DNA from 3 places in the Peribacillus phoenicis genome. Region 3 is predicted to be linked to each of the others. Evidence: riboswitches for the same ligand, from Rfam matches in the RefSeq annotation. Region 3 holds a riboswitch; each other region holds the start of a gene.
The links. A riboswitch is a leader RNA that binds a small molecule or an ion and turns the genes downstream of it on or off. The one in region 3 is predicted to bind cyclic di-AMP.

Region 1 (11,010 bases), on a different contig from region 3:
GGAAGGTCCAATTTATCAACTTCCTTTTGTACATCTGCTGTTACTGCTGCCACATCATCCGTTTTGATTGTTGCAGACACGTCGGCATAAATTTTTCCATCGCGGCGGCTGATTGTATCGGAAGCTTTGCCTTCTTCGATTTTCACAAGCTCTTTCAATGGGATTTCCATTCCCATTGGAGAAGAAATTTTAGTATTCTCAAGATCTTTTTTGTCTTCGAATGTCGTTTCTTTTGTCTCGACATATACTTTGACTTCTTCTCCATCTTTCTTAATGGTAGTTAAAGCATCATCTTTATTCGTATTGGCAATGGACATGCCAATTTGTGCAGCTGTCAGTCCAAGGTCACTTAGCTTTTCTTGGTCTGCAACTAGAGTGTATTGCTCATAAGCATCGGAAAGACTTGTATCAACATCTTTTAAATCTTTATTTTTCTTCATGATATTTTGAATATCATCAATTACCGGTTCAATATCTTTTTGTGTATTTCCGTAAACAAATAGAGTGGTTTCGTTGCTTGATGTTGACGTGAAATCTTGTTGTTTCCATGTTCCAGGTGAATCAAGTTCAGTTAATTCTTTTATGACGGTTTCTTTTTTGTCCCCGAAATTTTCGGTGTCTTCATCATAGAGTACATAGAAGAGAGCCGAGTTACTCGAGCCGCCCATCATGCCGCCGCCCATCATGCTTTCACCAAGTGTGTATTGAACGGTCTTCACATCGTCTTTATCCATGAAGTATTTTTCTACTTTTTCTGTTTGCTTTTCAATATCTTCTTTTAACTCTCCAGGTGCGGGAGTGTAAGTGACGATAATCGTTTTTTCTTCATCTGCAGGCATGAAGCTGACACCGATGCTTGGGATCAGGAATAAGCTGCCGACCAATAATACAATGGCTGTACCGAAAGTGATTATCTTATGGTTTAACGACCAATCCAGTGCTTTTCGGTAGAATGCTGATAGTTTGCTTGGTTTTTCTTCATGTGATTTTAATTCTTTTTTGGATAGTCCCTTTTTAAATAAAGAGTCTGCCATTGCCGGAACAAGAGTGATGGCGATTATTAATGAAGCGACCAATGCGAACACCATTGTTAAGGCGAATGGCATGAATAGTTCCCCGACAGGTCCTGTAACGCTGGCTAAAGGCAGGTATACGGCTACAGTAACGATTGTCGATGAAAGGATAGGGATGAACATTTCCTTAGTGGCTGATCGTATTAATTCGCCGCCTTTTAATTGTTCTCCTTTTAAAGCCATTCTTCTATAAATATTTTCAATGACGACAATGGAGTCATCGACGACTCGGCCAATGGCAACCGTCATGGCTCCAAGTGTCATGACATTCAATGAAATATCCATTTGTTTGAGCACCAAAAGTGCGGCTAACAGGGATAATGGAATCGAAATGACGGAAATGAGAGTCGTTTTAAAGTTCCTAAGGAACAGCATGATAACAATGACGGCAAACAGACAGCCGAAGAGTGCCTTGCTGATCATGGTTTCAACAGAATCTTTAATCGGTTTAGCTTGATCAAGCGTAGTGTGTACACTTACGCCTTTAAACTCTTCTTTGAAATTAGATGCTACTTCGTTTACTTCGTCTACGATTGCAACTGTATCGGCATCAGGCGATCTTGTAACCTGGATTCCAATCGATTCGCTACCGTTTGTTCTTGAAATCGATTCAGCCTTACCGGTGATTTTAACATCGGCAATGTCTGATAATTTGACATTTTGCAGTTGGGCAGGACCTGTTGCCATATCAGGAGTTGATTGATTGGTTTCCGATCCGGTTTGTGCTGGCGTTCCTGTTTGAGAGCCGCCGGTTAAAGGTATCTTTATATTTTTCAGGTCTTTTAATGTGGAGATGTTTCCATCCACAACGATCGTTTTTTCTTTATCATCAAAGTTATATATGCCAAGCGGCATGTTGACGTTTGCGGCCTGGATAACCTTCTTTACGGTTTCTTCATCGAGCCCGTATTGAGCCATCTTTTCCTCATCGAATACAAGGCTGCCTTCATTTACTTGTTGTCCGGAAATTGATACGGATGTCACGCCGTCAATCCCTTCAAGTTTAGGCACCAACACCTCTTCGACGTTTTTTGTAAGAGCTGGTAAATCAGAACCCTTATCTGTTACACTGAGGGCGACGACAGGAAAAGCGTTTAATTCTAATTTAGAGACGCTTGGGGCATCCACACCCTCAGGCAGTTCTAATTTCTCTAAAGCTTCTTTCACTTCTTTTACAGCGTCGTCCATATCCGTATCATAATCATATTGTAATTGGACGGAAGAGGCATTAGCCATGGACGAAGAACTGACTAATTCTACTCCTGGCAAATTTGTTACTTTCTGCTCAATCTGGTCCGTGAGTTTATCTGCTACTTCTTCAGGTGCAGCTCCAGGATATACAGTGGAGATGCTTATTAAAGGAGTCGAGATGCTTGGAATGGTTTCTTGTTTCATGTTTAAACCTGAGTATAAACCAGCTGCAACGATGATGATCGTAAGCAACCAAATTGCCAATTTATTCTTTAATGAAAATTTAATTATTGAATTCAAGCTTGTACCCTCCATACATAAAATTGTGACTAATCGGTCACAAGCTCAAATATATAGTATATGGATTATGATTGCAACAGATAATATTCGTTAGCGTTAACGTTGTGATTTCAAGGGTTTTGGGATACAATTTGGAAGATGTGACCCACTGGTCACCAACGGATAATTTTAAGAGATAGGATGAATTTGATGAAAGAAAAAAATAAGATGATCATAGATAAATCTGTAGAACTTTTCGCGGAGAAAGGCTATCATGCCACTTCCGTTCAGGAAATTGCTGAAAAATGTGGGATAGCAAAGGGGTTTTTTTATAATCATTTTAAGTCGAAGGAAGAATTACTGGTCTCCATTTTTAAATTTTATTATGAAGCGTTGACGGACTCATTGCTTGATCTTGAACTGGATGCTTCGTTGTCCAGTAAAGACAAGTTCATGAGGCAAATCACTGTTCACATTGAGCATATGACGGGAAATACCAACTTGATTCAAATGATGATGCAGGAACAAATGGTCCATATCAGCAAAGAACTAGATAGATTTTTACATTATATCCATGAAGAGGGCTTGATTTGGTTCAAGCGTAAAATCACTGAGTTATACCCGGGACTTTCGGCTGATCTTTTGCCGGATTGCACCATAATTTTGGATTCCCTTTTCAAAGGATATATCGGAATATTGATCAGGAAACAAAATGCTTTCGATGTGGAATTGTTACCTAGCTTCATATTGAACCGGATGGATTCAATTATCGCAAGCCTGCAGAACATGGAAGATCCATTATTGAAACAATTTCCCCTACCAGGATGCTCGATGCGGGATATGAGCCCAAAAGAGGAAATCCATTCGATCATCGTCAGGATGCTGGAAGTGGAAACACGTAAAGAAGAGGGCATGGATACACGTAAAAATACGGAAGCTTTAAAGGCGATCCAGGAAGAATTTTCAAAAGTTAGGCCAAGCCCCATCATCTTGGAAAGTCTTTTGTTATTTTTGGAAAAAAATGATAAAAGAAGTCCCTTGTCTTCAAAACTTATCTTAATGATGAAGGATTATTTGACAAGTTTATGAAGGCTTATCAGAAAGGGGCGTATAGCCTCTTTTTTTCATGATTCTTAATGAGTTTTAAAAGCGAGGGTTTAGGAAAAGGTAAAAGTGATGGGAAGAAAACAATTCTTTCTATAATATGGAGGCAAAATCATGCGATGGAAAAAGGGAATGCTGATTTATAATGAAAATGCCGGTAATGATAAACTCGAAAGGAATCTTGAGGGTTGTCTTCCAATAATAGCTCCGCATATTGATGAGTTTCTCATTATGAAAACGAAGGAAAAAGGCGATGCATGCCGTTTTTGCTTGGAATATGGTGAAGCCATGGATGTAGTTTTCGTTTTAGGAGGAGATGGAACGGTACATGAGTGTGTAAATGGCCTTTCGCCGCTTCCGAGGCGGCCGCTGTTTGGGGTTTTACCTGGAGGGACTTGCAATGACTTCTCCAGAACATTAAAGATTCCTCAAAATGTTCGTCAAGCTGCAGAAGCATTAGTGAATGGCAAGGTTCGTTCAATTGATATTGGCCAGGCCAACAACGATTATTTTTCTAATTTTTGGGGAGTAGGGCTTATTTCAGATGCATCAAGCAATATTGATGAGCAGGAAAAAAACAGGTTTGGAAAGATAGGATATTTATTAAGTGCTGTCAGGACGATTGGCGAGAATGCTCCCTTTTCCTATAAACTAAAATATGATGGGAATGTTATTGAAGGGGAAGCAGTTATGATTTTGGTTTTGAATGGTTGTTTTATCGGCACCAATTTATTGCCCTTTCCCATGATCAGTCCAGATGATGGACTCTTCGGCGTTGCCATCTTGGAAAATGCAAGCCTTGGTGCATTTTTAGAAATAATAGCGATGAAGCGTTCATGGACGCAAAATATGATCTCTGACTCTGGGGTGAATTATTTACAAGCCGATACCCTGACCATTGAAACCAAGAGGCCGCTTGATGTGGATATGGATGGAGAGAACTATAGACGAACTCCTGCACGCATTAAAGTCCTTGCCCAACATTTGTCAGTATTAACTCCAAATTAATATGGCGGATTAAATTTGAATGGGAATGATTATGTGTTTTTTTTGTATATTCATTCCTTATTTCTGCAATTGTTTCCAAAATAAGATAAAATATATGAAGATATATCAATTTTTGCAGGAGGTCCACATATGGTGTACCAGGTCAGATTAATAAAGGGCCTTTTAGAGCCTCATCGGAGTCGTTATCAGCTTCAAAATGCAGAGGCAGTCACAAAGCTTGGATTGAAATTACTATTTTTATATTTTCTTAGTCTTATAGTATTCGCCATTGGGGGATATTTTGGCATTGGTTCAGAATCATTTTCCAAAGAAATCACGAATATGAGTGCCGAAGAATTCGAAGGAGCAAAGTTGCTGATTTTGAGCGGCAACATAATAACAGGCATAATCGACCCTTCCATATACATATTTTTATCAGCTCTATTCTTTTGGATCGTTACAGATATCCCATATATAAAATTAGTCATCGTTCAAATGATTCTTTTTGTCTTGCAATTAGTGGAAAAAATATTTCTGATTCCTCTATTCGTTTTAATGGATATAGGCAGCGATGCCAATCCTTTTTCGTTGGGGATCATCAGTCAGTATTTTCTCAGAAGTGATTATTTCATTCATTTTTTCAGCGAAATCACCATTTTTCAATTTCTTATTATTGCTTTGCAATATTTTTATTTAAAGGAGTTTTCAGAACGAAATAATTATTTGGTCCTTTTAATGATTGTTCTATTCTATCTGGCCACATGGTTTGTTAAAGCCTTTTTAGCATACATCCAAGTTGGCGTATTTGTATAAGGCGGGTGAAATGAATGAGCGGGAAATGGAAAATGGCGGCGGTCTCCATTGCGTCGGTAGTGTTAATAACCGTTAATTTATACCTTATTGAAAAAAAAGAAAGCAAAGTGGAACGAACTGTTTTCGTTGAAAACTGGACAAAGGTAAAAAAAGATACAATTACGGATACTATTCAAACAAATGGGGTAATTAAACCTGTAGAAGAGTATGATATCTATTTTGACACCAAGAAAAATGATTTTAAGAAATTCCTTGTTAAAGAAGGCGATGCGATTACGGCTGGCTCCTCGTTGTTTGAGTATACGACGACTGAACTTGATGCTCTTAAAGCGAATTTAGAAGCGGAGAAAACGGAAGCTGAGGGAGAAATTGCAGGGATTGAGGAATTCATAGGGAAGTTGAGGTCTTATCAAGGGAACCTGACCAGTAACCCTGATAAAGCAGCCATTGATGAATCGGTGGAAAAAAACTTGAAAATTGATATAACAACAAGTTCCTCAGATCTTATTAAAAGTAACATTGAGCAAGAAATGTACAAGCAGGAGCTGGAAAAAAACAGCTTGAATGAAAAAGTGAAAATGCTTGACGCTAAATTAAGTTCAATTGAGGGTCAGTCCGGTGCGATCATGTCGACGAGTGAGGCTGATGGTGTAGTTAAAAATATCAATAAAAACCTGAATAATCCCATTATATCCATTGTTTCGACAAATATGGCAATTGAAGGGGATTTCACCGAAGAGGAAATGAAAAAGGCTGAAGTGGGCATGACTATAAAAGCAAGTTCCTCTGATTCAAAAACGGCATTGAAAGGGAAGATAGGCCGCATCCATTCCTATCCCGCTGAAGAGCCGTCATTAAAAAAAGATAACAGATTTCCATTTCAGGCACTAATCGAATCGGAAGGTGAAGAAACGGAAGCTTTGTTGGTGGGATCCAAAGTGAACCTTACTGTAATAACCAATGAGAAAGCAGGTGTCCTCTCCATTCCTATAGAGGCGGTACAATACCATAAACAGCCTTATGTTTACAAATTGACTAAAAAAGGCTATGTGGATAAACATTACATTACAAAAGGGCTTAAGGCTGAAGGGATGCAAGAAATCATAAAGGGACCGTCGGTGGGTGACGTCATTCTAATGGAGCCGGATGTGGCGAAGAACCATTCTTATTTTATTACCCCGATCCAATTTGAAAAAGTGAAAGCGGCAACTTATAAAAAATTCACCTCTAGGGAAAAAGTAAGATTTCTGTTGCTTGGCTTTTTGGAAAAATAACCGCTTCTTACATCAAGAGAGGTGATGTCAAATTAGTTCTTAATTATATATCAATATAACTTATGTGATTAAAAATCGGGAAGAGTAATTATAGATACAATAGTCTTTAATGCAGAATATTCAGACATATTTAAAGATTTTTTCTAGAACTAATGCGAATTAATATTTACAGATTATCATTTTTAGTATAATATTTTATTATAAGTTAACTCGCTTAATCTTATTCCAAGAACGGGGGACCCATTTTTGTGGATTTTATCCGCTAGGGGTGAATTCAGAAATGAAAGGGCATTTGTGTTTCCAATTCCTAACCCGACAGCTAACCTCGTCAGCGTCTTTAAGGGAACATGTGTGAATATTCACGCCAATAAGAAATCGACACATGAAGTGTCTTTTTTTTCGGCGTAAAGACAGAGTTTTTCAAAAAAAGAAAAATTACTTTCTTTTTATTAGTATCTTGTTTCCCTTACCGAGACAAAAATGTTTTTGCATCAAAGACTTTATGGAAGGTGAGGAAAGTAAATGAAGAAATTCAAATTAAGTTTAGCTAGCCAAATTTTCATTGGTTTAATTCTAGGGATTATCGTTGGTGCCATTTTTTATGGTAATGAGTCGGCCCAAAGCTTTTTACAGCCATTCGGAGACATTTTCCTACGAATGATTAAAATGATCGTAGTGCCGATCATCGTATCCAGCCTTATCGTTGCAGTTGCCGGTGTAGGTGATTTGAAAGCGGTAGGTAAACTAGGTGCTAAATCATTATCATACTTTGTTGTCGTAACTATGATAGCGATTGCTGTTGGTTTAATTTCAGCGAATATTATCCAGCCTGGTGCTGGTGTGAATATGGATAAACTGGAACAAACTGATATCTCCACATATGTTGATACAGCAGAAACTAAGCAGCATGAATCGTTCGTAGATACACTTGTACACATCGTACCATCCAATCCAGTTAAAGCAATGGTAGAAGGCGATATGCTAGCGATCATTTTCTTCTCCGTGTTGTTTGGACTTAGTATTGCGGCCATCGGTGAAAAAGGTAAACCAGTATTCCGTTTCTTCCAAGGTGTAGCTGAAGGAATGTTCTACCTGACTAACATGGTCATGAAATTCGCTCCTATCGGTGTATTTGCATTAATCGGTGTGACTATCTCCAAGTTCGGTTTGGAATCTTTAATTCCGTTAGGAAAGTTAGCGCTTTCTGTTTACGGAACAATGATTTTCTTTGTAATTGTCATCCTGGGTCTTATTGCAAAATTTGTAGGATTCAATATCTTTACATTGATTAAACTTCTAAAAGAAGAATTGATTCTTGCTTTCTCTACTGCAAGTTCTGAAGCGGTTCTTCCGAAAATCATGGAAAAAATGGAGAAAGCGGGATGTCCGAAACATATTGCTACATTTGTTATCCCGACTGGATACTCTTTTAACCTTGATGGTTCTACATTATACCAAGCGTTAGCAGCTATCTTCATCGCTCAAATGTACGGAATCGATTTAAGCGTGTATGAGCAAGTTACGCTGATGCTAGTGTTAATGATCACATCCAAAGGGATTGCTGGTGTACCAGGTGTATCTTTCGTAGTTCTTTTAGCGACATTGGGAACTGTCGGTATTCCTATTGAAGGTCTAGCATTTATTGCCGGTATCGACCGTATTCTTGATATGGGACGTACAGTAGTAAACGTTATCGGTAATTCACTTGCGGCAATCGTTATCTCTAAATGGGAAGGTCAATTCAACCCTCCTTCCAAAAAAGAATTAGAACAAGTTTCTTAATACAAAAAATCCAGAGTGACATTTCACTCTGGATTTTTTTTGAATTAAAAAGTTCTTCCTTATTTTTGGACGATCCAGAAGCGGCAATCGGAAGAGAAAGCGATGACATCATCGTTTTCATGGAATAATTCACTTCGATAAAAGCTTTCGATGACTGTAAACCGTGCTTCCTCCAGGCACTCATGGACTTCAAGTTTAGTTGGGATATGGAGGTAAGTATCTTCCTGAAGCGTCTTTCCGGATGTGAAAATATCCCCAAATTCATAAAGCCTCTCATCTTGTTTACCAACACACCAAATCATTTCCTCTTGCTCCCAAAAGTTCAGGTAATTTTCGTTTTTATCACGGTCATGTGTTGTGAAAATGAAGAGTCCTTCAGGTTTTAAAATACGGTTGATTTCTTTTAAAGCCAATGTGCGGTTTTTTCGCTGGGGAATTTGCATTAAACCATTAAAAGCGAAGATTGCTTTATCGAATGATGTGTCGTTGAAAGGGAGGTCGGTTGCATCGCCAAGGATAAAGGGTATGTCCAGGTTATATTCATGCCCAATTTTTTCGGCTTCATTAAGCATGGCAGGAGTCAGGTCGATTCCCGTTAGATTTTGGAATCCTTTTTTATATAGAGCGAAGGTGGTTCTTCCTGTACCGCATCCGATATCAAGGATTGCATCTTCCCGATTTAAATATTTTTCGAATGCATAATCCTCTGATTGCCACAAACCTAATTTTTTAGTTGCATCAGCATAAACGGAAGCGGCTCCATGAAAAGAATTAATGATAAAACCTTTTTCAATTTTATCCATGATTTAATCTTCATTCTTACTATAATATGGATATTTCTAGTTTGTCGAGTGTGTTCCTTAACATATTGGTTAATATGGAGTACATGTTTCGCATTATTCACATGGTGCTGATGATGATTAATATTGGGGGTTATATAACTTACGTGAAAACCCAAAAGTTTGGTAAAATAACATTATTGATTAAGAGCTCGGAGGGGGTCAGGTTATGAAGAATGATAGCAATGATATCTTATATATGTATATGCAGGCTTCCGAACGGTTTGTCCTTTTCAATGGACTCAATTTTCGTGAATTCGTCTATTCGCTGCCATATACCTTGGATTCCATCTTATTATTGAAACATGAATTCAATGGCGGGGAATACAATTTGAATGTCCTGCTAGAGAGTGCTTCATCTGAAGATATTGCGAAGCTAGTTAAAGAAAATGTCCGGGCATATGGAGATTTCTGTTGGATCGATTTTGAAGAAAGAGAAGGGTTGGATGAATTGGATGGAAGGGAAATAGCGGAACTATTATATTTAGGGCACGCAAAAACTCATCTGGATCCTCCGTTTTTCCGTAAATTGAATAATCAATTTGTGTACCTTGCCCAGGATGATGGCTGGTTCAATAAAATTTATTTTCGTTCTCTTTCGACATATTATAAGATGTTAGGAGGCCTGATTCCACTAAAGCTGGAGCTTTTAAAAGTAGAGAGGACTTGGCTTGGAATCAGAAAGAAAAGAGAGCTGACGGCGATTCCGGCAGAAATCATTTCTTCCTTGGCTCATATCCTGGCAGAGGGGCTCGTTTTTTCCTTTCGGCATGTTAAGTATACAAGAACGAAAATTGAGATACCGGCATGGGTCGTAGGGGATTATTTAAACATGGATGAAATGCATGATGACTTTTCAGGTAAAGATATTAAAGAGCCGGATGCCTTTATTATCTTCAATCGAAAAGAAAGGGTATGGGAAAGCGTTATTAAAAATACATCATTCTCCTGATTATCCAAACTTCCGAGGTTCGTGGAATGGATTATTTGGCACCTTTGAATTTTTTTAGGTGTAAGACTTACCATCTCATGCATAAAAGATAAGAGAGGGCGACGCACAGGATGTGCTAGCACAGGAGTTGCCACAGGATGTGGCGGTTTTAACCTGCGTTCCGCTTATGGTAATCATTGGAAAAGCGCCAATGATGGAAGTTTCGCTTTACCCCGCATTAACAGGCTGTAAGGAAAGCGGTGGCAAATGTAATGAAAAAGAAATGTGGTGGGCCAACAGCCTGTAAACGTTCGATTGCGACGCACAGGATGTGCTAGCACAGGAGTTGCCACAGGATGTGGCGGTTTTAACCTGTGTTCCGCTTATGGTAATCATTGGAGAAGCATCAATGATGGAAGTTTCGCTTTAACCATTTTAGTGTAAAGTGATACAATGAACATGGTTAAAAGAATATTGGAGGGTAATAACTCATGAAAACTAAACTTGGTTTGCTTTATGGTGGAAAATCTGCGGAGCATGAGGTTTCTATGCAGACGGCTTTAGCGGTCATTAAAGCTCTCGATTTAGCAAAGTTTGATATATATCCGATTTACATAACAAAAGAGGGTTCATGGATTAATGGACCGAAGTTAACAGGACCTGCCGAGAGTGTGGATGCATTGACATTTTCATCGGATAAATCGAGCTCGCCCCTTGCCTTGCAGGCACATTCAACT
Region 2 (11,010 bases), 3.9 Mb from region 3:
GTGATTTGAGAGTCATCCATACAAATCGCTTTTTCAGTGAGGGATATTTTCGTTTCAATGATCTTCTGCACTCTGTGAAGGTTCTTTATCTTTTTTTCTAATTCTATGGTCTTTTCTTTGAAAAGTTCAATTAGTTCCATAGGTGACCTGTTAGTAAGAAACCATTTGATCTCTTTCAAAGGCATATTGAATTCTTTTAAAAGCGTGATGACCGAAAAAACTTCAAATTGTTGATAAGAGTAATACCGATAGCCCTTTTCGTTTTTTAAATCGGGAGTAAGAAGCCCAATCTCATCATAATGAATGAGCGTTTGTTTTTTTACATTGCATAATTTGGCGAATTCGCCAGTAGTAAAATATTTGCCTACATTTCCATCGGGCATTACGATCTCTCCTCTTGACTATATGGTAACCATATACCTTAGGGTATTAATATATCATGATAACAAAGCGGATAACCAGGTGCGAAATGAGGAAGGAAAATAAATGATGAAGACCACTATATATGAAGTCTCGAACGAAAATGTGACGGATATTTTGAAATTGCGAATATACGAAAAGCAAAAGGCTTACATCGAAACGACTGAACAATGTTTAAAAGACGCTAAGGAATGTAAATATTACAGGCCAGTTGGGCTCTATTATGATGATATCTTGGTCGGCTTTGCGATGTATGGATTTTTCCCTGGGGAAGGCGAAAATGGCAGAGTGTGGTTAGACCGCTTTTTCATTGACGCTGCACATCAGGGTTTCGGGCTTGGAAGCATCATGTTGGAGGCTTTAATAAAAAGAATAATAGAAGAATATGATTGTCCTGAAATCTATTTAAGCATAGTCGAAGATAATCAGGCTGCCCTTAATTTGTATAGGAAATTCGGCTTTGCATTCAATGGCGAATCAGATTATAACAATGAAAAGGTCATGATCAAAAAGGTATAAGTATCTATATCCTTTTTAACTCAAAAGTATGTCCAGAAAACAAAAAAGCCGGTTCCTCATGTTCCAGGAATCCGGCTTTTTTTAAAGAGCTATAGTGCACGGTATTTTTTTAAACTAATGATATTGATGGTGATAAAAACGATGGCAAAGGTCAGGAGAATGAGCAGATCCAGTAAGACCTCATTGAACGTGAAGCCTTTGTACATAATGCCGTTCATGGCATCAGATGCGTAATAGAGAGGCATGATCTTGCCGATTTTTTGGAGCCAGTCTGACATGCCATCCAATGGGAAAATCCCTGTAAAGAAGACTTGCGGCACGATGACCAGCGGAATGAATTGTACCATTTGGAATTCAGATGTCGCGAAACTCGATAGTAATGTACCGAGCGATAATGCAACGAGCGCGACCAGTATATTCGTCAGTAAAACGAGCCAAATGGAGCCAACAAGGACGATGTCCAACACATTGACAGCATATAGTACGACAATTATCGTTTGAACGAGAGCAAATAAGCCATATCCGATCACATAGCCCGCTACGATTTCGTATCTTTTAATCGGGGTGGCAAGCAGCCGTTCCAACGTACCACTTGTACGCTCCTTCAAAAGCGCAATCCCCGCTATTAAAAATACAAAGAAGAAAACAAAAAAGCTGACGAGCATCGGACTGAAGGTATCAAAACCCTTCGTGTTGGCATCTCCGTAAACATATTGCTCCTCAATGGAAGGTGTGTTTTTTTCATTCCCTTGCAAGCCTTGCATCATTTGCATTTGAACGGCCTTTGCACGGGTCGGTTCGTCGTTCAATAGTGTGAGTTTCATTTTGCCATTTTCAACATGCAGCCAGCCATCCGTATCCTTTTCAATCATCTTTTCCTGTGAGAATTCCTTAGCAGCCGTTACTTGAAAATCCGCTTTTTTCAATGCTTTAACGATCGTTTCATCACTGCCTGTAACAACGATTTTCAAATCACTTGCTTCTGTATCGAAAATAAAATACATGAGCGTTAAAATGAGCAATGGAGCCAGGAAAAATAAAGCGAGCGTCCTTCGATCCCGGCGCATCTGCTGGGTAATACGAGTAACAAGAGAGGCAATTCTCATTTCATGCTGCCTCCAATCCTTAAAAAAACATCATCTAGCGTTTCTACGGCAAATTTTGCTTTTAAAGCTGCAGGGGTTCCTGCCGCGATGATTTCACCTTCACGCAGCATCGCCAGTTTATCGCATCGTTCCGCTTCATCCATCACATGCGTCGTGATGATGATCGTCTTATCATCTTCATTTCTTAAACGCTCAAGTTCCTGCCAAATCGATTGTTTCAGCAAAGGGTCTATTCCTACTGTCGGTTCATCCAAAATGAGAATCTCCGGATTTTGGATGAGTGCAACCGCAAGTGACAGACGGCGTTTCATTCCCCCTGAATAATGGGCAACCCGTACGTTCAAATCATTCGTCAACTGTACGATTTCAGCTGCATATTGAATGCGTTCCCTTCGTTCCTTTTTCGAAAAACGGTATAGCTTCGCAAAAAATTCGAGGTTTTCAGCTCCCGTCAGTTCTGTATATAAAGCATCGGACTGTGCCATATAGCCGACATCCATTAACAATGCTTCATTTGGCACTTCATGATCCAGAACCGTGACTTTACCCGCATCGGGCTTAATCAATCCGACAATCATTTTAATCAAGGTCGTCTTTCCGCATCCGGATGGACCTAATAATCCAAAAATTCCGCTTTTTTCAATATTCAGGCTCAATGGCTGAATGACCTTCTTCTGCTGAAAACCCTTAGCCATTCCTTCAATGGAAATCGCATTTTTCATTCACACACATCCTCCCTCTTTAATTAACACGGTGTTGAGTGTATCATCATTCTAAGGCAGCAGTCGGTCTAATACAATCAACACATTTGGAAAAATGTTTAGTGAAGGAGACATTCCATGGCATCGATTCATGAGGATATGGTACAAAAGACGAAAAAGCAGATACAACATCATTTTATTGCACTCATTGAAGCAGAGGGGTTCTCACATGTATCAGTGAAGAAAATTGCAGAGCGAGCCAACATTAATCGGGGCACATTCTATTTGCATTACACAGATAAATATGAATTGATGGATCACTTACAGCAAGAATTGTTACATGAACTTCAAACCCGCATTACTGCCATTTTGCCGAAAGAGGCTTTTTTGGCTCTTCATCAACAACAACTTTACCCGCCTTTCATAGCGATTTTTCAATTCATCAGTGAACATGCTCACGCATTAAGGGCCATTCTTGGTGATCAGGGCGATCCTTCTTTTGCGAAAAAAATAAAGCGAGTTTTCGGTGAAGTACTGTTGGAGCGTTTGATCAGCCTGCATCCAGCAGCTAAAGAAGAAGCATTCCGCATGTATATGCACGCCTTCCTTACATCGGCGATTTTAGGGGTGATTACTGAGTGGCTAGAGAACTGTGAAGAACAAACGGCGGAAGAAATGGCGAAAATCCATTTTCAAATCTTGAACTTCATCAGCCAATTGCGCACATTCATCCAATGAACGATTCATTAAAGGCATGTTCCATCAACATGCCTTTAAATCGGATTACATCTTTTCCTTAGCTTCTACCTCTACATCACCAACGGAATAATACCTCCTTTTGGAGGTATTCATACTAAGCATCGACAATAAAATTGATAAAGCGAACATGATCATGGAACCTGAAATCACCACGAACCGAATCGAAATGAAATGAGCTGAAACACCAACAATTGCGGTAGATATGATGATCAATAATGCTTCTAACAAGCCAAAAACACTTCCGACCCTGCCCATGATGTCCACCGGAATATTATTTTGATAAAAGGTTTGAAAGCCGGTGTTGGCAAAAGCCAATGAAAAGGCAATGATGAAAAAACCGATGGCGGCCATTGAAAAGGAATTCGAAAAGGCAAAGATCATATAACCTATCGAGACAAATAAAAATCCAAGACCGATCATGTGCGAGATTTTCACTTTACTGATGAATACGACATTGACTATGGCCCCAGCAATGATGCCTGCCCCGGCGATGCTTACAAGGAATCCGTAATCGCTGTCCGACAAAAGGAGCACGGCCTTGGCAAACGCCGCTTCTTGGGAATCGATGGCCGTTTCCATCACCACCATGCAGCTGAATAAGAAATAAATGAGCATGATGTAGGAAGATTTCCGGCTGAAGTCCAGGACGATGCCCCAATCCTTTTTCATGATGGTCCAAGACAGGTAATGACTGGATTGTTCAAGGGGATGATCCTTTTCAAGATTAGGCATGAATAGGGTGATGATACCGGATAGTAATAAGGCAGCCGCGTTAATATAAATCGCTAAAACGGGCGTACCGATCATGAAAAGGATCCCCGCTAGCGCCGGTCCAATCAAAAAAGCTCCAGAATCCATTAAGCTTCGTAATGAGTTAAATCGTTTCCTCTGTTCAATGGGAATTAATTTTGTAATATACGACCTTGATGTTGTTACGAACATGGCCCCTGCCATATTGACCACGAAGACAAGGGAATAGATGACCCAAATAGAAGAAGTCAATGGCAGCAATGCTATGAATACCGTGCGAAATAGGTCAAGTGCCACCATCAGATTCCGCTTATTTATCCGGTCGATCACGCTGCCTGCCCACACATTCGTTAATATGGAAGCCATCGGTTTAACGATATAAAGACCAGCTACCGCCAAGGCTGAATCAGTCATATCCAGAACGATTAAATTAAGGGCAATGAAATAAACCCAAGAACCAAAGTTGGAGATTCCTATTCCGCACAAAAGAATGGAAGGGTATTTCCAAGATACTAATGTATTTCTTAATTTCATCGCTTCTCCCCCTTTGACCGAACAATAAAAAACCCGGTCCCCCAGCAATGCGTCTCGGGACGAGATCAATTTGCGGTGCCCCCCCTAACTATCCTCGGCTGTCGTTAAAGGCTCTTTTGGAAAGTGGTCATTTCATTTACTTTTCTCCTCTTTACGCCTACTTAACTACTAAATTTTAACATTAATGTTTTTATAATGTAAATAACGCAAAAAAACTCATTCAAAATAAATGAGTTTAAAAGCAAAACAAGATATGGATTTTTCGCTCAGCGTTCCGGATAGAACACAGGAATACATAATTGAATACCGCTAATGAATGTTGGATTCAGTTGAATTACCTTAGGGAAAACAATTTTAAAAACGGATTCTTTTTCTTATCCGTTATCCTTAACTCATTCATGATGATTTGATCCTCATGATCGGCTATCCATTTCCTAAGTGCATCTTTATCCTGGCATTGTGTTAAATATGTTTGGCCACCCTTGCCTGTAGCATTAATAACATATCTATTGAACGTCTTCTCCATAATTGCCCGCCTTTTTAATAAAATGTATTGAATTTAAATAATAATGTACTGCTTTTACCTTTATCTTTTACAAAAGAAACATAATATATATGTTACAAATTTTGATTCGCAATAGCATGTTTTGTTTGAAACTATTGAATAAAGTACATCGATGCCGGTTATCATAATTGGATTAATCGAACCTATCATAATGTGCTAACTAATATTTGTCAATACGTTTTCTAAATGTAAATAAAACGTAAATTTTCAGTTTTGTTAAAGAAATATTTTTTTACGATTTAGGGGTTTACAACTGCTAAATGATGGGAGTAGAATACGTTTATCAATTTAATGCATTTCGGCCAAAACTCATGGAAAATGAGTACGGAGGACCCAATCATTTGGGGTTAATTCTGCCTTGCAGAAGGGATGAGATCAGCTCTTTCGCCATCCTACCCGTCAGCTAACTTCGTCGGCTAAAGCGAAGGAGGTCATAAGACCGCCTATTTCGGGAGCTTTTTTGCACGCTTTTTGTGGCAATACAGCTATTCGATGTTTTCGCAGGTCTTTTTATTATGCCTTTAAAAAGATTCGAAAAGCAGATTGATGATTGAAATGTCATACAGTTTTACACAATTTTTTTATGGGTAGGGATGATCATTTGAGAATGACAAAAATTTTATTGGATCCGCCAAAAATACTTGTACTCGGCTTTGCCATCCTGATACTTATTGGGGCCTATTTATTGACCCTGCCGATTTCCACAGAAAATGGCAATGGTCTTTCTTTTCTGGATGCTTTATTCACCTCGACTTCAGCTACATGTGTAACAGGACTGGTCGTAGTGGATACGGGATCGACCTTCACCACTTTTGGTGAGTTGGTCATCCTAACATTGATTCAGGTAGGCGGCTTAGGGTTCATGACATTTGCGACGTTTTTCTTTTTATTATTAGGCAAAAAGATTTCTTTAAAAGGCAGGTTAGTTCTGCAGGAGTCCTTAAATAATCTATCCATGGCGGGTGTAGTCAGATTAGTGAAACGGCTTTTAATTTTCACGGCCATCATTGAGGGCATGGGTGCACTTATTTTATCGATTCGCTTTTCTTTTGACATGCCAATCGGCAAGGCGATCTATTACGGTGTTTTTCATTCCATCTCGAATTTCAATAATGCCGGATTTGATTTAATGGGGGAATTCAGGAGTTTGACCCCTTATGTATCGGATCCATTCGTAACCCTTACCGTCGCCTTCCTCATCACGTTTGGCGGGATAGGCTTTATCGTGATGAATGAAATATACGAATATCGGAATACACATCGTTTATCCGTACATACGAAGATAGTTCTGACGACTAGCTTGACCCTTACGATTGCCGGAGCGGTTTTAATCTTTTTATTCGAGTTTGATAACCCAAAGACATTGCAGCCTTTATCTTTCATGGGTAAAACGCTGTCGTCTTTATTTCAATCGGTATCACCACGGACGGCAGGCTCCAACACGCTGAATATCCCTGATTTAACTCAGCCTACATTACTGCTCATCATTTTCTTGATGTTCGTTGGGGCATCACCCGGATCGACTGGCGGCGGGATTAAAACGACTACATTGGCGACGCTTGTCGGAACGGTTTGGTCACAGATCAAAGGTAAGGGTGATGTGGTATTGTTCCGCCACCGCATCGTGAGTGAAACGATTTTTAAAGCATTATCCGTCACATTCATTGGTGTATTCGTGGTTTCAATCATCTCCATTCTGCTGACCATCACTGAAAGCGGAACTGACTTCTTGATGATTTTGTTCGAAGCCACTTCAGCTTTCGCCACCGTGGGACTTTCAATGGGTTTGACCCCAGAATTATCACCGGTTGGCCGGATGCTCATCATTTTCACGATGTTTGCAGGCCGGGTGGGTCCTTTGACTTTGGCCTTTGCTATCGCCATGAGGCGCAAGCCAGATCCGTTCCGCCGGCCAAAAGGGAAAATCATGATTGGTTAATAATGAATGGAGGAGTGTAAAAGATGGGAAAACGACAATACGCCGTGATAGGTTTAGGCAGATTTGGAACCAGTGTGGCCCATAGATTATATACGGCCGGTCAAGAGGTTTTGGGTATTGATGTCAACGAGGAAAGAGTCGAGAATGCGGAACTGAACGTTACCCATGCGGTCATGGCGGACACGACTGAAGAAGAGACATTGAAAGCAATCGGAATCCGTAATTTCGATTGTGTCATCGTAGCCATCGGAAATGACATGCAATCGAGCATTTTAACTACCTTGCTTTTAAAAGAGCTTGGGATCAAAAAGGTCATTGCCAAAGCACTTAATAAAAATCACGGTCAGGTGCTCACAAAAGTCGGTGCCGACTGGGTCATCTATCCTGAGAGGGATATGGGGGAACGGGTCGCGAATCAGCTCCTTTCCCCTAACATGCTGAACTATATAGAGCTCTCTAAAGAATACAATATCGAGGAAATCATCCTCCCCATGAGCATGAAGGGAAAAAGCCTCAGGGAGCTTGATTTACGGGCAAAATATAATATCAGCGTCATTGCCATCGTGAGTAATGGAGAAATTATCATTGCACCCTCACCGGATCAGGATATCCATGAAAAAGATATGCTTTTAGTGGTTGGCAATAAAGAAGATCTGGCCGTCTTTGCCAATATTGAATAATCCGGCAGGTTCCGGCTCTTGCTTTATGTAGCCCGATACCTATTTTGAATGCTAATACTACGAGAAGACCGCCATATGGAGGTCTTCTCGATGAAATTCATAACGAGCATCCCCGTGCCCTGGATATGTATGTATTATTTTATCGTACTGATCGCTTGGGCAAGAGTGGACTTTATCGTCACTTTATCAAAAGGCAGTTGAAGCTTAACGGCAGTCATGGCGATTTCCGGCCGAAGTCCTGAAAGGGTTGTTTGAATTCCGATCAAATGTAAGGATTCAATCAATTGAGACAGCTGGTGTGCGGATCCGCTGTCTATCGCATGAACGCCAGATAGGTCAATGAAAAGTCTGGTGACATTTTTTTCAGCGCACTTTTGTAATGTGATTTCAAGCAAGGACATGCCCCTCGCCGTGTCAATATCGCCTATCAGGGGAAGCAATGCCGTGTTATCTTTTAGCGAAATGATGGGCGTGCTCAATTCATCGATCGTTGCCTGTTGGGCTTTCATAATTTTATTGGCATATCTATGATTGGCTTCCGTAAACCTCTCCATCACTTCACTGAACACCTTCACCACTATCCGATACCAGGAGTTTATTTCCTCCTGTGTATATTGATCTCCATGCAATTTCACAAACCGGTCAATATAATCCAGGTATTGCTCTTGCGTTCGGAAAAACTCCCTCAATATAAAATAGATGGGTGTGTTTAAATGCTGCTCATCCTGACCGATATCTTCAATCCAATCACCAAGCTGCTTAAAGAATTCCCTCTCCTCTGTATCAAAGACCTGAAAGAAACGTAAATGGAATTCATTATTTTGCTGCTTAAGTTTTTTAATCACTTTGGGATCGGATGAACTATAAACACCCGCCTTATCACTTTTATTCAATGATGCGTACCAATCCTCAGTCAGTTGTGCTGCCACACCCAATAAAAAGGAATATAATTCTTTATTTACGTGCATAAACTCCTCCTATTTAGTTTTTTATAAAAAGCAATCGATAAATCTAACGCTGAAAACGGCATTGTCAGGGTATTGAAATATTATCAACAAAGTAAGCATCGAAGATAACCTCTTCCATACTTAAAATCTTATGCTCTGATGCCCAATTGCCCCTCTTTCCATATACCTTCCCAGCTGTTTTTGAAACCATGCAACCACTGTTTTTTTTAAAAAAAAGATCAGCAAAAGCCTTCATCTATCATTCTGGTAAATCTACGTTCCTAAAATTCTATTGTATTGTTATAGTTTACCATTTTTATTTTTTGTTAACAATTTCCACGCAAATAGGACCTGATCCCAGATCCTCCGTTTAAAACCCTTTCGCCTTCTCATTTCATAAATAAAGCCGTCCATAAACCTTGCACCCCAAAGGTTTCATCCGATTGTTCCATTTTCCTCATTTTACGTATTTCCACCACTTCAAAATCCTTGAATATCTTTCTGAGTTTTTCTTCCGTAAAACCTAATCCGCCTTTAAGGCTTCTTTGCCTATATACTTCCCAATCCGAAATATCGGCACCACCCAATATGCCGCCCTCGACAAAACAAGTAATCGAATACAATCCCTTAGGCCTTAACGCCTTTTTCACCATCTCCAAATAATTGATCCTTCTATGTGGAGCAATATGGTGAAAACAACCTGAATCAAAGACGAAGTCATATTGCCCTTCCTCAATGTCCAAATCAAATATATTCCTTTGAATGAAGTTCACGTGCACTTTCTTTTCTGCCGATCGTTCTTTCCCCCATTCAAGGGCTTCCTTTGAAAGATCCACCGCATCGACGGTAAAGCCCTTTTGAGCAAGGTAAATGGCATTTCTCCCAGGTCCGCACCCAAGCTCAAGAACCTTTCCTGGCCGGATTAACCCACCATCAAAATATGCAACCAAATTTTCATCAGGGAAATTTTCGAAAAAGGGAACCCCTTTGGAGCGGTCTTCATAAAAACCATTCCAGAATCCAGTTGGCTCACGCAATAACGAGTCGAGCATATTCAATAGATCTTCATAGGTTGTTATCGTCTCGGACAAAACCATCACCTCTTCCCATTGTATCCAACCATTTAATTATACTGATTTCGGCCTGTGCCTATGTAACAGCTGCATCAAAAATGAGTGACATAGAATGTTCAGACACAATTGGACTTGTTGATTATATGATGATCACTGGAATTTAAAGGTATCAAAGATGCGTTCGAACAGCCTTCTGATAGTATGTTACATTCTTACTAAATAACCCGATGATCGGCTCATTATCCATGTTAGAAAGGACATGGGTTTTATATAAGCATGTCAAATATTACATGCTCTTTACAGCAAATCAAGTTTAGCTTCCAAACAACAAAACTCAGCTCTATGATGTATCCTGATGTCTTTGAATCCGACTCCCAATCCACTTCTGAAACATCCCTCCGCCACCTTCCTGTCACATCCGTTTACTGATGATTATCTTTCTATACATTCCATTCAGCATGATTGGTCGATCTTCTTCAATTTTCATATTCTTAACATGTCTACTTAACAAGTCTTCAAACCTCAAGCCAATATCCGTTCCTAAAAATCGAATGATAGGCCTCAGAAGCTTTTTGGGTAGTGAAGGCACTTCATCTTTAGAAATAAACTTGTCGAATAGTATTATTTTTCCATCCCCTTTTAAAACTCTGATCATTTCCCGAAGGCATTCATTGGCATCAGGTACGACGGAAAGAACCAAACTTCCCACTATATAGTCAAACGCTTCGTTATCGAATTCCATATGCTGTGCATCCATCTCGAGGAAATTGATCGATGCATCATCAAATTTCCCCATCGCTTTTTTTAGCATATCGGCTGACAGGTCTATCGCCGTTATCTCAAGGTCAAGGTTCTTGATCAGCTCCAAATCGGCCCCCGTACCTACGCCCACAAACAGAACCTTTGCATCATCATGAAAATCCATCTCTTCAAACATTCTTTTCCTGGCATCTAAAAAGAGAGGAGAGTTGAAGATTTTGTCATAAATTGGCGACCAAAATTTATAAATCACTTTAT
Region 3 (11,010 bases):
ATAACAAAGTTGATTGGAGAGAAAGGTGCGAGACTCCTGCGGGAAAAGCGCGTCTAAGGGAGACCCCGCAGGCGCAAGCCGAGGAGGCTCCCTGACCGCCCGCGGAAAGCGAGTACCTGGAGCGGAAATTAACGTCCAAATTGTACAAGCCATAAAAAAACTGTTCAATGTTTGCTTCTTTTCTTGGAAATGAACTTACTTCTTCAAATGATATGGCACTGTCGTAACAACCACATTTCTTCTATAAAGTAAGTAGGCGCGAATCAGTAAACTTGATTGGTTATGAAGTATATTGTGCCAGCCCTTCTTCGGAATGAATTGGGGGATGATCACCGTAACTTTATAATTGGCTTCACTGGCCTTATGTTCAACTGTATCCACAAATTTAGTTAGTGGCTGAATGATACTTCTGTAATAAGAATTCAGTGTAACGAGTCTTACATCCGGTTGCCATTTTTTCCATTTTTCCTCGAATTTCTTTTCATCTTCTCTTTCAAAAGCAACATAAACGGCAATAACCTGATTTGCTGATAGAGATTTTGCATAATTTAAAGAGTTCTCAACCACATGAGTAATACCCGCCACAGGTACAATGATGATATTTCCTTCAATTGGTAAGATCGGCTCACATGTTGTAATCCTTAGTTGGTCACCAACTGCTTCATAATGCTTTCTAATTCGATGAAAAATTAAAATGATGATAGGTAAAAAAATCAAAACAGGCCAAACCTGAGTAAATTTGGTTAAAAAGAATATCATCGTGACGATAAAGCTAATCATGGCACCAATTGAATTAATGGTTAGTTTCATCATCCAGCCTTTTGGCTTTTCGCGAATCCATTTAACAATCATCCCAGTCTGGGACAACGTAAATGGAATGAATACCCCTACCGCATAAAGCGGAATGAGATTTTCTGTATGTCCTTTAAATGCGACTATTAAAATGATGGATGCAAGTCCTAGTATGATGATTCCATTGGAATACCCTAATCGGTCCCCTCTAATCGTAAACGCCCTTGGTATGAATTTATCCTTTGCCAGATTCACCGCAAGCAGAGGGAAAGCCGAATAGCCAGTATTGGCCGCAAGTATCAAGATCAAGGCAGTCGTACCTTGAATGAAGAAATACATGAAATTCCGTCCAAAGATCTCTTCCGCAATCTGGGAGACGACCGTTACCTCTGCGCTCGGAACAATGCTTAGATAATAGGCTAAGAATACAATTCCCGAAAATAATACAGCTAGCAATGAACCCATCGCTATTAATGTTTTCGCAGCATTATTCGGGGCTGGATCTTTAAAGTTCGGGATTGCATTGGAAATCGCTTCGACTCCTGTCAATGCGGAGCTTCCTGATGCAAATGCCCTTAGCAGTATAAATAAACTGATGCCCGCGACCGGAGTCCCGATTGATGCGTGCAATTCCGGTGAAACTCCTCCCGTCAAAATCTTGTAAATTCCAACACCAATCAAGATGAACAATGCTAAAACGAATAGGTACACCGGATAGGCCAAAACAGAGGCCGACTCCGTAACCCCCCGAAGGTTCAGGATTGTAAGTAGAATCACGAAAATGATGGCTATGACCACATTATATGAATGCAGGCCGGGAAAAGCGGACGTGATTGCATCCGTACCTGCAGAAACACTAACAGCCACAGTTAATATATAATCGACCAGCAAAGATCCTCCGGCTATCAGCCCTGGATTGACACCTAAATTGTTTTTTGAAACTACATATGCCCCCCCGCCATGCGGATAAGCGAAAATGATTTGTCTATAGGACAAAATCAAAGCAGTTAACAAGATCAATACCCCGATCGCGATAGGGATTGAATACCAGAATGCTGCAGCACCGACCGTGATCAGAACGATCAATATTTGCTCCGGTCCATATGCAACCGAAGACAAAGCATCAGAAGATAATATCGCCAAAGCCTTTGTTTTGTTAAGCTTTTGTTCACCAAGTGCATTTGACTTTAAAGGTCTCCCTATCAAGAACCTTTTTATAGAAGATAACATCAAGAATTCACCACCATAGTTAATTTATAAGTTTATGTTGCCCAGCTGTAGCAAAAAACAAGACGAAACACAAAAATGCCTACAAGTCATAGCTAAATAGACCTGTAGACATTAATTTTTTTGTCTAACAAGCTCCACCTTCCTTCTCATATAACGCTTACGAGGTTAGCTGTCGGATTCGGACCTAAGAGTAGCCCTACCTTTTAAAAAGGATTCACCCCTTGGATTGTAAACAATCCCAATAACGGGTCCCCCGCACCATAAGGTTTAAGCGATTTAGAAATATGAAACTGTTGATTATCATACTCCCGTGAAATGGAAATGTAAATGAAAATTTTGCTTAAAAATAAAATATTATATGTAAGTGAGGTTTTGTTCTTGACGTATAGAACATAAGTCTTCCAAACTCATGGATTTGAAGGAAGGATAAGAGGTAAATAAACGGTTAAAAAGAAAATAATCAAGGAGTCAATGAACAAAAGGTGGTCCGAAAGGGTAAAATGATCAGCCACATGGAGATGGCGAGGCGAAATTAAACAGATCTGCCCCAGCTTGGATAGTCATTAATTCCCGTCCAATCGGGGGCATTATTCAACTGATCCACCCTATTAGTTCCTTCCTTCTTGAATTGGTCTCAAATTGCTTTTTTTAAAGACAAAGTATTTCTGGCCAAGATAGTTAAGTACTGTATAACAGATTGTTCCTATCAGCACAGCCACATTTTGTTGTATGGATAAAGAAACGGATCCTTCCAGTGATTCTGCAATGGCTTGGCCTATAGAATAAGCGGCGGAATAGCAAATCAGGATGACGCAAAAGAAACGGGCAACTCCTCGCCGCCATTCTATATCGCTTTTAAAAGTAAAAGTCCTGTTCAAAAGAAAACTCGTTACAGCTCCCGTGCCATTGCCGAAAAAGGTGGAGACCCAGTAAGATAATTCAAGAACATTCATAAGAAAAAGCATGATGGAAAGTCCAACCGCTGTATTGACTATTCCAACCAATAAAAAGCGGATAAAGGAGTTAGTGTGTTTTAGATAGTTTTTCAATACTGTTCCGTTCATTGTCTAGTTGCTCCCGTTTTGTTAAATCGAGCGGATTAAATAAATCCAGATCAACAATATATTTAGGCCGGCGTTTAGATTCATTATAGATTTTACCGATATATTCCCCAATCAAGCCGACAGCAATCAACTGCAGTCCGCCGATCAACCATATGGAGGTGATTAATGAGGTCCAACCAGTTTCGGTCTGTCCATAAAACTTTAACCATAAAAAGTAAGACCCAAAGAGTAAGCTAATGAAAAAGGAAAAACATCCTAGCCATAATACAAGCCGGATCGGTGTAACCGAAAAGGAAGTAATGCCATCAAGCGCAAAAGCAACCATCTTCTTAAATGGATATTTCGTTTCCCCAGCCAATCTTTCTTTTCGGTCATAATAAACAGAGTCCGTCTTAAACCCAATGAGCGGAACAATCCCCCGTAAAAATAGATTCGTTTCATCAAATCGTTCCAACTCCGCGATTGACCTTTTGCTCATTAGCCGGAAATCGGCATGATTATAGACAAGGTTAACCCCCATCTTGTTCATCAATTTATAAAAACCAGTTGCAGAGGTTCGCTTAAAAAAAGAATCAAGGTCCCTTTTCTGGCGGACACCATATACGATTTCACATCCTTCATTGAATTTCCGAATGAATTCAGGGATGACTTGAATATCATCCTGTAAATCTGCATCAATGGAAATCACACAATCCGAGGCTTCTTTGGCTGTAAACAAACCTGCCAGGAGTGCATTTTGATGTCCTGCATTCCGGGAAAGCTTTAGCCCGCGAACAAATTCATTATTGATCGTTTCCTTATAAATGATCTTCCAAGTTTGATCTTTGCTTCCATCATCAACCAGCAGAATTTTACTTTGACCAGAAACAACGTTTTCTTCGACTAATCCCCTCATCAATCCACAAAGCTGGGAAATGGTATCATGCAAAACGCTTTCTTCGTTATAACAAGGTACAACAATCGTTACTATCGGTGAATTCATTCAATTCCCCCCTTTTCACATGACTCTGTATAAATAAATTTTCCATACGCTTCCTTTTTCCGTGAAAACCTTATCTAGCACCAATCCGTTTTCCTTCGCGTTGTTGATTGGGATGGAAGAAAATATATACTTGCCGCCTAATCCTTTAAACGCATCCATTTTAAGGTCCAAATTTTCCAGCTCTTTCTTCGAGCCTTTCTTGAACATATAATGCTTCCCAAGCTCATCGGTAAATAGGTAACAACGTCCTCCCCATTCATCAAAGTAGATTTTGATGTTTTTATTCTTAGCCAATTCGTTTTCAATTATTTGACGAAATTGATGTTTGTAAGAAAGCGGATAGAAATTGTTATAGCTATCGAGCGTGTAAAATCCATTAAATTGTGCGATTGCAGGATGCAGCCCAATGCTAGCAACACGATACTCTTCCTGTGGACGGTCAATATGATCTTTTATTTCTTGAAAAAGGCTTTCTGAATAGAACTCTTTGAAAGATGGTTTTTTATTGTGAGTGATTTCTTCATTGAAACCCATTAAAATCATAATTTGAACGGCGATGAAAATAGAAAGGGTTTTCTTAGCATAGTCGCTGTGTTCCCAAATGATTTTTATCGCGAGGGCAAACCCCAAGTAAATCACCATCGGCCTTAAAAAGTGAAATCTGGCAAAATTAAAAGTATCCAAGGTGTGAAACCTTTCCGTCAAAGGAAGCCATCCTTTATAAAACCAAAATGCGTACCACGCTGAGAGCATAAAATTCAAGCCGAATAAAAAAACATATACCTTTTCCTGTCTCCACAGTTTTTTGGTCAGAATGATATAAAGGGCAAAGACTGTTATCGGCAGGATGATAAGCGCATGTACAGTCATGACATGCGTATGTCCAAGAACGAAATTTTTGAAAGTAAGCTGTATGACCCAATCGAGCGGCAGCCTAGCGTGAAAATATTCATCTCTACTATTTGGCTCCGAATCAAAAATGAATGAAGACACCAAACGATACTCCACCAAGCCAAAAATGAAGGTCATGTACACGATCGAAAGAAGGAACGTTATATTCCACCCTTTTCTCCTGATCACATCCGTTAGCCAAAGAAAGCCCATTGCAACAAGAAAAAAGAAAAAACCAAGCACGATGCTTGAATAAAGCGGTAAAAGTGTAAGGACCAAATAATTCTTCCACGAATGATCCTTGCTGCGAATATTCAAAAAAGCCCAAAGTGCAAGCGGCATCCCAAGTGTACTGAGCATTCCCGATGGCCAAAATGGGGTAAGGGCAAAGGCCAAGGATGTTCCAACCCTTATCCAACCTGATTGGCTTCCTGTAACCAAATGTTTCTTTAATAGGATATACATACCAAAGAATGCAATAAATCTTGTTAATGCCTGGCTTATTGCATATGCAACCATTGTCGGAAAAAGTGAATGAAGCCAAACGATAATACTGAACTCACTGCCAAAGGCATTTCGGGGAAGTCCATTCATGATCTGGGGAATTTTGGCGTCTATCGCACCGAATAACTCACCGCTTTCTGAAAGGACTTTATACCAGGCAAGGTTGGAATCCAAATTATCATGTACGCGAATATGCGCATTTTCTCCAAGGATGAATAAAGGAGAAAGATATAAAACAATGACGAGTAAGGCAAAAAGGATTTGTTTTCTCTCTTGTTTTTCAATTGGCAAAATATACACCTCTTGACCAAATTCATATATCCATAATATTTGCTTCAAAGGTAAATCTATTCTTTTTCAGGGATTTATTTTAACCTTTTTTGATATAGGTCAACCAATGGCCACATAAAATGAAGGGTAGAACAAAAAGCGTATAAAAGAACCTTAAAAAGGGGCTGGGCTATGATAAAGAAAGCGGTGATTCCAGCAGCCGGTTTAGGAACACGATTTTTACCTGCTACGAAAGCTCAACCAAAGGAAATGCTGCCGATTGTCGATAAGCCGACCATTCAATATATTATCGAGGAAGCGGTTCAATCAGGGATTACAGATATTATCATCGTTACGGGTAAAAACAAACGTGCCATTGAAGATCATTTCGATAAATCCATTGAACTAGAAATGCTTCTGCAAATGAAAGGTCAAAATGAGCTGCTTAAGATCGTGGAGAACATTTCCAACATGGTGGATATCCACTATGTAAGACAAAAGGAACCTTTAGGTCTGGGCCACGCAGTATTATGTGCCAAAACATTTATCGGAGACGAACCTTTTGCCGTCCTGTTAGGGGATGATATCGTGGATAGCCAGGTTCCAGCTTTGAAGCAGTTAATGGAGCGGTATAACAAGGTTCAAGCGAGCATTATCGGATGTAAGGAAGTGTCACCTGCCGATGTCTCCAAGTATGGGATCGTAAATTTCCAAGAACGATATGAGGATTTATTTCTGGTAAGAAACTTAGTGGAAAAGCCTAAAGTGGAGGATGCACCTTCAACACAGGCGATTATTGGCCGATATATTTTATCACCTGAGATTTTTGAAATCCTTGAAACCGTACAGCCCGATCGGAAGGGGGAGATCCAGCTTACCGAAGCTTTAGACCTTTTGTTAGAAAAGGAACCATTATACTCGTATATCATCGAAGGAAATCGATATGACGTCGGCGATAAATTCGGCTTCCTTCAAGCTTCAATAGATTTCGCCATGAAACGACCTGAACTTCGTGATCAGCTAATATCATATTTAAGGCTGCTGTTCCCTTAATCAAGTATATAACCCACGCCCAATTGCCTAGAGGTGATTGGGCTATTTCCACATTGGATTCAACCCTTTGATGGTAACATTTCCACGTACCATAATCTCTAAGCTAAATATAACTGTCTTTATTAATGCTTCCATGAAATGTAAATGCAAGTGAAAATGTTGGACAAAGATAGAATAATTTATTAAAAGTGAGGTTATGTTGATAACGTATCCTTCATTATTTATCCAAACAACTATATCCAGAAAGGATTGTACATGCATAAAAAAACTAATAATCCAATAATATCAGATGAATTCTTAGATCAAGTGGTTAAGGAAATCAATGCAGAATTTGGCGGGCCCATTAATGAAAAAAATGATCGTTTCCAACATGGGGACGATGAAGAAAGAAGTTAAATCCCACATCATTAAATCTTATGCTTTCCTGAAAACCTCTGGCTCTATTCAGCCAGAGGTTTTTTTATGGCTAACTTAAGTAGCTTTTTTTCTTCATAGAATTATCCGCCCTTTCTTTAACGACTTGTCCAAACCAATTTAGCTGATCCTCATAGAATGATTACATGTAATTATTTTAAAGAAAGGGGAAAAACCACATTGAGCCACGCTGATGATGTGACATCACTCTCGGGATAATCAGCAAGACGATGTTCAGCATGGAATTCAAGGATTGGTATGAAATTGTTGGAAAACCGTTGGAAACCGCTTTAAGAATTACAGTCAAAAGGATGAGAAAGATTTTCCGTATGCCATTATGGGTACCCACCAAAATCAACCGTGAATATAAAAAGGCGATACAAAGACTTGATAAAGTGATTTAGGGCATTATTGAAAAACGGAAGAACGACACAGTAAAACATGAAGACATGCTTGGGATCCTGATGGACGCCCGTGATGCCGACGACGGATTGGGTATGACAGGCCATCAGGTCCGTGATGAATTAATGACTATTTTCCTTGCCGGTCATGAAACGACAGCAAATGCTCTTTCCTGGGCAATGTACGCAATTTCGAAGCATCCAGAAATTCAAGCCAAGCTTTTCAGTGAAGTGAATAGCATAATCGGTCACGGGACCCCCAAGCCTGAAGACTTCATGAAATTACCATACACTCAAAATATCATTCATGAAACACTTCGCCTGTACCCGCCACTGTATATCTTATCCCGTGATGTGACGGAGGATGTCGTAATAGGAGGATATCGCTTTAAAAAAGGCGATATGATTCTAATAAATTCTTATGTGATGCAGCATGATCCAGAGTATTTTGATCAACCGGATTCATTTATTCCTGAGCGATTTGAAAATAACTTCATAAGAAGCCTGCCTGCGTTCGCTTACTTTCCATTTGGCGGAGGACCGCGGGTTTGTATCGGCAATCATTTTGCCATGATGGAAGCTGTATTTGTCCTGGCCTGCATTGCAAAGCGGTATAGGATAAAGCTTGCACCTGACCATCATGAAGTACCCCCCCTTCCATCCCTTACACTCAGACCCAAGAGTGGACTGCACATGGTGATAGAAGAAAGAGATGCAGAAGCCTTCGAACCTGGCGCATCCAATTTTTGAAGTAAAAAGAATGATCTCATATAAACATAACATTCGTATTGGTTCGATTAACGCCTAAGACTGAGTGGCCTATTCTTTTAGAAAGGAGGGATGAAAAAATGTATATGCTCCATTCACCACGGAAGGGAATCATCCACACTGAATTGCACTATTTAGGGATGGCCTCGCAGGTATATACCGGTTATTTGGAATTTCTAAGCGAAATTGAACCAATACAAGAAACCGAATACCTACAGCCGCCCCCTCTCCCCTTTTTATATGAAAACGGATAGTCTCGTTAGCTTCTCCCGCTTCGTACCTTATATTAAAAGAAAAACCGACCTTAAATGGTCGGTTTTTTGTTATTCTGCAGTATGTTCCTTACCCCTTGCCCCCGCAGCCGCAAATGCTGGCTCCAACAATCACTAATAGGATAAACAAAATGCTATAAAGAAGAAGCGTCCGCCAATTCCAAAACCGCCATCTATATGAAACATTTCCTTATCCATTTTTATTGAAGGACTTGAACTTATTACATCATCATATTCACTACCAAACAAATGCCATTAATAATGGAATTAAACAGAATTATTTTTCTCTCCTTTCAATATGTATTTTAAAGAATGCAGAATTGCCTAGCACTATTCGTTAAATTAAATTCGATTCCAGCCCTAAAAAATCACCTATCAGTTTTTTTCCTTTGATTCATTTCATAAAATCCAAATATATTAAGATAATAAAAACTATTCCACCTTTGCTGATTAGAAATCTATTCCAGTTTACCTGCCTAAATTGACATTTTTCCGATTCATGATATATTAATATAGTACTTTAGCACGTGAAAGCGTTCAATAATAGAAGAACTTCCTAGTTTTACTGATAGACTATTTTATTAAAAGGAAAGGCATGAATAAAATGGAGAAGACTCATCAAGATTTAAAAAAGGGCCTATTGCCGAGGCATGTCCAGTTCATTGCTTTAGCCGGAATGATAGGAACCGGGATTTTTAAGGGGAGTTCCGATACATTAAATATGGCAGGTCCAAGTGTTGTAATAGCTTATTTAATAGGGGGGCTATTGTTATTTATTGTAATGGCCGCATTAGGGGAGATGGCAACCGCTTTTCCAAATTTGAATGTACAGCATCTCATTAATAAAGCTTTTGGGTTTCAACTATCCTTCATTGTCGGATGGCTCTATTGGTTCAATTGGATTATCGTGATCATTGTAGAAATAGTCGCAGCCGGCAGTTTTCTACAATATTGGTTTCCTACAGTACCATTATGGCTGTTAAGCATACTTTGCGCTTCAGTAATAATAGGAATTAATTTGTTTCAAGTAAAATACTATGGAGAACTCGAATTTTGGTTTGCAGGAATTAAAATAATAACCTTAATTGCCTTTATTATTTTAGGAGCTTTGATCATGCTAGGACTTTTTCCTAGTTCCGCTTCATTTTCTAATTACACGGAACATGGTGGTTTTTTCCCCCAAGGAATTGACGGAATGTTAAGTGCACTTTTAGTGGTAATGTTTTCATATGGGGGTGCAGAATTAATTGGTGTAGCCGTCACGGAAACAAAAGATAGTCAGCGAGTCATACCAAAAATCATTAAAGGAACAGTATGGCGGGTGATTCTTTTCTATGTCTTGCCGATACTTATTATTTGCGGGGTAATACCTTGGAATCAAGTAAGCACTGAAGTAAGTCCTTTCGTTCAGGTTTTCAGCTTATCGGGTCTTCCCGGAGCCGCCGATATCATGAATTTCGTTCTGTTAACAGCTGTCTTATCCGCTGCAAATTCAGGTATATACGCTACCTCAAGGACACTGTTCACTCTTTCCCAGAACGGGGAAGCGCCCAAGGCATTTTTAAAAACAACGAAAAAGGGTATTCCGCTTAATGGTATATTATTAACTACATTATGCATATTGGCTGGTGTGTTTTTATCCTATTTGTATCCCGACCTGATTTTAAGCTACCTTATGGCCATTCCTGGATTCACGGTTTTATTATTATGGATCAGTATTTGTTCCGCGCAATTGAAGCTGCGTAAGCAATACATTGGCAAACCAGGATTCCGGGTAAAATGGTACCCATATTCAACTATATTAGCCATCACGGCATTAAGCATTATCTTTTTGGCATTTCTCTTTAATAAGCAAAACATCATTGGGACCACAGTATGTCTTGTCACGTTAGTGATATTTATCCTTCTTTCTTTTATTGTCAAACAAAAAAAATAAAAATATTATCCCCCCCTGACTTTAATAGGGACTTCAGACTGTAGGCAAACTCGATGAAAATCAAGTTTGCCTACAGTCTTTTTAGTGCTAGAACAATTTGAACGTCGACCATGATTTTAAAACAAACTTGGGTTACGCCTTTGGGGATGAAACCCTCTTTGAATTGAAGAAATTTGCGACACCCCTAGCTAACCGAGACCCTGCTGGATGCTTGCTTTGATGAGGCTTGGCAGACAGTCGGCGGAAAGGGAGCGGATTTCTGAAATTTTTTTCTGAAGAATAAAAGTGAAACAAATTTGGATTTAAAATACTCGTTTGCTCCATTTTCAACATACATATGTTAAAATAACCAATGACCCAATCATCCTACAAATTAGAGGTGTGTATATTGACCATATCTAAAACAAATCGATTATCACTTGTAGAGCAAGTG

Region 1: another riboswitch for cyclic di-AMP. It lies ahead of ABC374_RS27870 (cation:dicarboxylate symporter family transporter); the one in region 3 lies ahead of ABC374_RS20545 (APC family permease).
Region 2: another riboswitch for cyclic di-AMP. It lies ahead of ABC374_RS01620 (TrkH family potassium uptake protein); the one in region 3 lies ahead of ABC374_RS20545 (APC family permease).

The regions. Positions count from the first base shown of each region.
Region 1 is NZ_JBDFMF010000004.1:141,600-152,609, reverse strand. Features, by position in the region: gene ABC374_RS27895 (efflux RND transporter permease subunit) at 1-2,564, opposite strand, end outside; gene ABC374_RS27890 (TetR/AcrR family transcriptional regulator) at 2,754-3,632, shown strand; gene ABC374_RS27885 (diacylglycerol/lipid kinase family protein) at 3,762-4,655, shown strand; gene ABC374_RS27880 (hypothetical protein) at 4,785-5,447, shown strand; gene ABC374_RS27875 (efflux RND transporter periplasmic adaptor subunit) at 5,462-6,721, shown strand; cyclic di-AMP (ydaO/yuaA leader) riboswitch at 6,923-7,070, shown strand; gene ABC374_RS27870 (cation:dicarboxylate symporter family transporter) at 7,244-8,503, shown strand; gene ABC374_RS27865 (class I SAM-dependent methyltransferase) at 8,563-9,306, opposite strand; gene ABC374_RS27860 (hypothetical protein) at 9,512-10,294, shown strand; gene ABC374_RS27855 (hypothetical protein) at 10,434-10,580, shown strand; gene ABC374_RS27850 (D-alanine--D-alanine ligase) at 10,765-11,010, shown strand, end outside.
Region 2 is NZ_JBDFMF010000001.1:327,418-338,427, reverse strand. Features, by position in the region: gene ABC374_RS01655 (MerR family transcriptional regulator) at 1-383, opposite strand, end outside; gene ABC374_RS01650 (GNAT family N-acetyltransferase) at 490-939, shown strand; gene ABC374_RS01645 (ABC transporter permease) at 1,029-2,045, opposite strand; gene ABC374_RS01640 (ABC transporter ATP-binding protein) at 2,042-2,767, opposite strand; gene ABC374_RS01635 (TetR/AcrR family transcriptional regulator) at 2,885-3,484, shown strand; gene ABC374_RS01630 (MFS transporter) at 3,530-4,789, opposite strand; gene ABC374_RS01625 (hypothetical protein) at 5,124-5,315, opposite strand; cyclic di-AMP (ydaO/yuaA leader) riboswitch at 5,645-5,787, shown strand; gene ABC374_RS01620 (TrkH family potassium uptake protein) at 5,962-7,293, shown strand; gene ABC374_RS01615 (potassium channel family protein) at 7,317-7,973, shown strand; gene ABC374_RS01610 (STAS domain-containing protein) at 8,108-8,941, opposite strand; gene ABC374_RS01605 (class I SAM-dependent methyltransferase) at 9,310-10,011, opposite strand; gene ABC374_RS01600 (class I SAM-dependent methyltransferase) at 10,406-11,010, opposite strand, start outside.
Region 3 is NZ_JBDFMF010000001.1:4,179,374-4,190,383, forward strand. Features, by position in the region: gene ABC374_RS20545 (APC family permease) at 196-2,022, opposite strand; cyclic di-AMP (ydaO/yuaA leader) riboswitch at 2,161-2,306, opposite strand; gene ABC374_RS20550 (GtrA family protein) at 2,631-3,086, opposite strand; gene ABC374_RS20555 (glycosyltransferase family 2 protein) at 3,046-4,068, opposite strand; gene ABC374_RS20560 (DUF6044 family protein) at 4,084-5,754, opposite strand; gene galU (UTP--glucose-1-phosphate uridylyltransferase GalU) at 5,926-6,786, shown strand; gene ABC374_RS20570 (bacitracin ABC transporter ATP-binding protein) at 7,042-7,182, shown strand; gene ABC374_RS20575 (cytochrome P450) at 7,611-8,351, shown strand; gene ABC374_RS20580 (YjcZ family sporulation protein) at 8,712-8,774, opposite strand; gene ABC374_RS20585 (amino acid permease) at 9,246-10,577, shown strand; gene ABC374_RS20590 (FadR/GntR family transcriptional regulator) at 10,966-11,010, shown strand, end outside.